Regions from separate parts of the Clostridiisalibacter paucivorans DSM 22131 genome, predicted to be linked through region 2. Evidence: a T-box and tRNA genes for the amino acid it is inferred to sense, from the RefSeq annotation. Region 2 holds a T-box; the other holds one or more tRNA genes.
The links. The T-box of region 2 lies ahead of thrS (threonine--tRNA ligase). A T-box ahead of a tRNA ligase gene usually reads a tRNA of that ligase, here a tRNA-Thr.
Positions count from the first base shown of each region.

Region 1 (3,279 bases), on a different contig from region 2:
ATAAATATGCAAATGAAAAGAAAAATAAAAGAAATATATTCTATATTCAAGGCATAATAAAAAATTGGTTTGATGAGGGCATCACTACAATAGAGGCCATGGAACAATATTTTGCCAATAAAGATATTGATTATTTAAAGTACAATAAAATACTAAACTCTATTGGTCTTAAAGGTCTAACTAATTCTCAGAAAAAAATAATTGATAAATGGTTTAATGATTGGAATTTCAGTCTAGATATGATATTAAGGGCCTGTGATGAAACTATTAAAATCAGAGAACCCAATTTAAAATATGTAGATGGCATATTAGAAAATTGGTACAAAGAAGGTATTAAGACCTTAGAGGATGTTGAAAACAGAAATATTATAACGCAAAATACTACTACAAAAAATTCCAATACAAAGAAATTTAACTCACGTAATACAATTAAAACTAAATTTCATAACTTTGAACAACGAACTTCTAAATATTCTGCTAAAGAGTTAGAAGATATGGTAAGATGGAAGTTTAAAAAGGCAGGGGATTAATTATGAAAAAGGAAATTATAAATGTAATACTTAAAGATTATGAAAAAAAACGAGACAAGGCGATTCATGAACAAAAAATTAAGCAAACAAAAATCTATAAAAAAATTCCAAGAATAAAAGAAATTGATGACACTATCTCTAGAACTGGACTTTTGATATCTAAGACCATATTGAACAATCCTGATTCGTATGAAGAAAAGGTATATGAGATAAAAAATATTATGGAAGAACTAAAAAAAGAAAAGGCAATACTGTTAACAGAAAATAATATACCCATGGAATACCTAGATATTAAATACTCATGTGATAAATGTCAAGATACTGGTTTTTTGAAAAATGGCAATAAATGTAGTTGTTTTAAACAGGAATTAATAAATCGTGCATACAAAATGTCTAATATATCTAGAGTCTTAGAAAGGGAAAACTTTAAAACCTTTGATATAAATCTATTCTCTGAAAATCCCTTCGAAGGAGAAGATATAAGTCCAAGGGAAAATATGTTACAAATCCTAAGTATATCAGAAGAATTTGTATTTCAATTTGATGATAAACACACTGAAAATTTATTTTTTTATGGTACAACTGGATTGGGAAAGACATTTATGTGTAACTGTATAGCAAAGGGGCTTCTGGATAGGGGAAAAATAGTAATATATCAAACTGCTTTTAAAATGATGGATATTATTCGAAGTCATAAATTTGAAAATAACATTAATAGTAAAAGTGACGACACAGAGTATAATCTATTATTTGATTCAGATCTATTGATTATTGACGATCTAGGAACAGAGAATCCTACATCATTTACAAATAGTGAAATATTCAATATAGTCAATTCAAGACTTATAGACAATAAAAAAACTGTTATATCTACAAATTTATCTCCAAAAGAGATGGCAGAAATATATACCGATAGGATTTTTTCTAGAATATTTAATAATTTCAGGGCATTAAGATTCTATGGAAAAGATTTAAGATGGGAAAATAAAGATATGGACATTTAGTCTATATCTTTTTTTAAATAAAAAAAGACCAGAGAGCCTTTCGCGTCTCCGACCTTTTTTTGGAGCTGGTGAGAGGACTTGAACCCCCAACCTACTGATTACAAGTCAGTTGCTCTACCAATTGAGCTACACCCAGCATGATTATTTACTTTGTACTATTTAATTACTTTTCGTCAACTCTTCATTGTACCGTACTAAGCGATTCACACCAAATCATAATGAAGATTTGGGTTCTCTGCTTATACCAATTGAGCTACACCAGCATGATTATTTAGTTCTTAGTTCTCAGTTCTTAGCTCTTAGTTCTTAGTTCTTAGTAAATAATATAGAAATCTATAGGATTTCTTCTATGGGCTACTTGCTACGAACTACGAACTTTTCTACTAAACTTGTCCTATTGATAAAAGAATTAAGAAAATCCGTAGGTTTTCATCTAAGGATTACTAACTACGAACCATATACTACTAAGTATAACTTTGGCGACCTGGAAGGGACTCGAACCCTCGACCTCCAGCGTGACAGGCTGGCATTCTAACCAACTGAACTACCAGGCCAATTTTTTTTATTTTAATCTAACTACTTACTATTACCTTATTATGGTGGGCGCGACAGGGCTCGAACCTGTGACCCCCTGCTTGTAAGGCAGGTGCTCTCCCAGCTGAGCTACGCGCCCATAATGGTGACCCTACCGGGACTCGAACCCGGGTTACCGCCGTGAAAGGGCGGTGTCTTAACCGCTTGACCATAGGGCCGAAAAAAATGGTGACCCATCGGCGACTCGAACGCCGGACACCCTGATTAAAAGTCAGGTGCTCTGCCAACTGAGCTAATGGGTCACTTATTGCTCACATTTATATATATTACAGTATAAACAACCTATTGTCAAGAATTTTGTCTAAAAAAATCTATTTTTTTAAAATTTATTTGCTAAGCTCATATAATGCCTTTGTATATATCTGTGCATTCTTTATTAAATCATCTATAGACATATATTCATCCTTTTGATGAGCTACATCTTCATTCCCTGGAAATGCTGGTCCAAAGGCAACTGCATTGTCCATAGCTCTAGCATATGTGCCACCACCTATAGTTATAGCATCACTTTCTTCATCCCCTGTTATCTCTCTATATACTTTCATAAGTTTTTGAACTAAAATATCATCTTTAGGTATATATATAGGAGATTGATGACTTTTTTCTACTAATTTTATATTGCTATCTTCTAATGATTTTTTTATACCATCATATACATCCTTTGAATCAATCTCTATTGGATATCTTATATTCACTGATATCTTAACACTATCCTTTGCTGCATTTATTTTTCCTACATTGAACACTAGCTTTCCTGATATATCATCCTCAAATCCACACCCTATAGATTGGCCATAATACTCCATTCCTATCTTTTCATTATAGTCTTTAATAAAATTAGCCCAATCTCCATTTATTTTATTTAACTGTCCAAGAAAACTTAATAATATGGATATGGCGTTCTTTCCTAATTGAGGCATACTGCCATGGGCTGATACTCCCTTACTTAATATAGTTACTGATTGCCCTATTTCATCTTCTGTTAACTCCATTTGATGACCAGTCTTTTCAACAAAAGTATTAAACTTTTCCACTACTTCTTTCTTTCCATATTCTGATACCTTTATTTTAGCCTTAGCAGCATCAGGCACCATATTAGGGGCATTGCCTCCTATAATGTCTTCTATAATTATATCTCCATTAGATTCATT
Region 1 covers NZ_JHVL01000038.1:19,598-22,876, reverse strand. Annotated here, with positions in the region: gene Q326_RS0110750 (DnaD domain-containing protein) at 1-530, shown strand, start outside; gene Q326_RS0110745 (ATP-binding protein) at 533-1,534, shown strand; tRNA gene Q326_RS0110740 (tRNA-Thr) at 1,595-1,671, opposite strand; tRNA gene Q326_RS0110735 (tRNA-Asp) at 2,012-2,088, opposite strand; tRNA gene Q326_RS0110730 (tRNA-Val) at 2,132-2,207, opposite strand; tRNA gene Q326_RS0110725 (tRNA-Glu) at 2,212-2,286, opposite strand; tRNA gene Q326_RS0110720 (tRNA-Lys) at 2,295-2,370, opposite strand; gene pepV (dipeptidase PepV) at 2,455-3,279, opposite strand, start outside.
Region 1: it has a tRNA-Thr gene. The T-box ahead of thrS (threonine--tRNA ligase) is inferred to sense a tRNA for this amino acid. The anticodon was not compared.

Region 2 (3,279 bases):
GAAGATACTTAAAAATAAAAGTAATATATTTTATGAAGATATTGAATATAGAGTGTCTCAAAAATCTAGAATAATGAAAGTGCTATTAGAGTATTTGGAAAATAATGATGAAATAAATGTAGAGGGATTTGTAAATTTCAGATTGAAATTTTTGAAAAATTATGTATATAGTGCATTGGACAGTGCTATGGAGGAGTTTATAGCTGATAGAGAGTATAGGGAATTTATAAAAATTCTCCAGTACTTTGTTGAAATGCAAGAGCCTAAGTATTTTGTAGTAAATGTCTTTTTAAAAGAAGATGGTAAGTACCAGCTTTTTGATGAAAAGATGAAAAAAATAAATAGTGATGCGTTTGAAGAAATTACCCAAGATATAATCGAATATAATATGGATTATGATGATTTACTTATTAGCTCATTGATAACTATGGCCCCTGAGAAAATAGTAATGCATTGGGACAGTGAAAACAGTAAAAATAGTAATGTTATAAATATAATAAAGGGTATTTTTAAAGATAAGATATTAGAATGTAACGGCTGTCCCTATTGTAATGCAATAATTCATAAGAATCATAGAAAATAAAAATTCCAAAGTCTAATAGGCTTTGGAATTTTTAGAGCTATTATTCAATTTTCACTGACACAAAAATGTGTTATAATAGTACAGTTGATATAATAGTTGGAGGAGATAGAAATATGATTTTTAAGATAGCAATATTAGCAGCAATAGGTTCAATGATAGGATGGATAACAAATATAATAGCTATAAAACTTATTTTTAGGCCTCTTTATCCTGTTACAATACCTCTTTTCAATATTAGTTTCCAAGGGCTTATACCTAAACGAAAGAACGAGATAGCCAAAAGTATAGGAGAAGTAGTGGAAGAAGAACTCCTTTCAGTTAATGAAATATTGGACAAGATGATAGATGAAAGCGATATATCATATATTAAAAATAGTATAAAGACAAAAATAGGTTTAATAGTAAAAGATAAATTACCTCAATTTTTACCAGCTACAGTTAAAAATATGATTTTAAATTATATAGATGATATAGTGGAAACGGAAGGGGAGTCTATACTAAAACAGTTCATCGAAGATATGGTAGATAAAGCCAGTGAAAGGGTAAGTTTATCTAAAATGGTGGAGGATAAAATAAATTCCTATGATATGGAGAAGATAGAAGAAATAATAATAAATATTGCAAAAAAAGAATTAAAACATATAGAGATACTTGGTGCTATTTTAGGATTTGTAATAGGAATATTCCAAGGTATAATAATATTATTATTGGGATAGATTATATTATAAGTATAATATCCTTGACAATCTGACAAAATATTTCTATAATATAGAAAAAGTGAACTAAATAGAGGCTATGAAGGGAAAAGTAAATTAGAATAAGTCTTTAAGAGAGGGATTGCCATAGGCTGAAAGCTATCCTAAGATATGTCTGATTGAAAACTGGCCTGGAGCTATATCTGAAACTCTTTTTTTAGAGGTAAAGATTTTCGTTGATTACGTTATAATCTATTGAGTGGATATATAATTATCAAATAGGGTGGAACCGCGTGGAGTTAACTCTCGTCCCTAGACTTATAAGTCTAGAGATGAGAGTTTTTTATTTAGGAGAAAATAATTTATAAAGGGAGGATAAAAATGGCAGATATAATAATTACATTACCTGATGGATCAGAGAAAAAATATAATGATAGTGTTAAGGTATTAGATGTTGCTAAGGATATTAGTCAGGGTTTGGCTAGAGCAGTAGTAGGTGCAGAGGTAAATGGACAATTAGTAGGATTAGATTATGAAATTAAAGAAAATAGTAATTTAAAGTTGCTTAAGTTTGAAAATGAAGGGGGACAAGAGGTATTTAGACACACTAGTTCTCATATATTGGCACAAGCAGTGAAGAGGCTATTTCCAGATACAAAACTAGCCATAGGGCCTGCTATAGATAATGGATTTTACTATGACTTTGATACTGAACATAGATTTACGCCTGAGGACCTTGAAAAGATTGAAAAGGAAATGAAAAAGATAGTTAAAGAGGGTTACGATTTAGAAAGATTTGAATTGCCAAGAGATGAGGCTATAAACTTTTTGAAGGAAAAAGAAGAAGATTATAAAGTAGAATTGGTAAGGGATTTACCAGAAGATGCAATTATTTCTTTCTATAAGCAGGGAGATTTTGTGGATCTTTGTGCAGGGCCTCACCTGTTAAATACAAAGAAGGTTAAGGCTTTTAAATTAACAAGTATTGCAGGTGCGTACTGGAGAGGAAATGAAAATAATAAAATGCTTCAAAGGATATACGGTACATCCTTTGAGAAGAAAAAAGATTTGGATGCCTATCTAGATAGGCTAGAGGAAGCTAAAAAGAGAGACCATAGAAAATTAGGAAAAGAGTTAGATTTATTTACAATGCATGAAGAGGGACCAGGCTTTCCATTTTTCCATGCAAAGGGTATGGTTATAAGGAATTTATTAGAAGATCTATGGAGGAAGGAACATATTAGAAGGGGATATGGAGAGATAAAGACTCCTATAATATTGAATGAAGCATTATGGCATAGATCGGGACATTGGGACCATTATAAAGAAAATATGTATTTTACAAAAATAGATGAAGAGGACTATGCAATAAAGCCTATGAACTGTCCAGGATCTATACTTATATATAAGAGCAATATGTATAGCTATAGAGATTTCCCAATGAGATGGGGAGAATTGGGATTGGTGCATAGACATGAACTTTCAGGGGCCCTTCATGGACTAATGAGAGTTAGATCATTTACTCAAGATGATGCCCATCTTTATATGCTGCCTTCTCAAGTAAAGGATGAAATAAAGGGTATAATAGAATTTGCCGATTATCTATACAGTATATTTGGATTTAAATATAATATAGAATTGTCAACTAGACCTGAAGATTCTATGGGCAGTGATGAAGATTGGGAATCAGCAACAAATGCCCTTAGAGATGCATTGACAGAGATGGAATTGGATTATAAATTAAATGAGGGAGATGGAGCATTTTATGGTCCTAAAATAGATTTTCACTTAGAAGATGCCATAGGAAGGACCTGGCAATGTGGTACTATACAATTAGACTTTCAAATGCCACAAAGATTTGATTTAACATATGTTGCCAATGATGGAGAAAAGCATAGACCAGTAATGGTCCACAGAACTATATTTGGTAGTTTAGAGAGATTTATGGGGATATTAATTGAGCATTATGCAGGTAAATTTCCAACATGGTTAGCTCCAGTT
Region 2 covers NZ_KK211077.1:41,069-44,347, forward strand. Annotated here, with positions in the region: gene ytxC (putative sporulation protein YtxC) at 1-583, shown strand, start outside; gene Q326_RS0115780 (DUF445 domain-containing protein) at 697-1,299, shown strand; T-box leader at 1,370-1,595, shown strand; gene thrS (threonine--tRNA ligase) at 1,660-3,279, shown strand, end outside.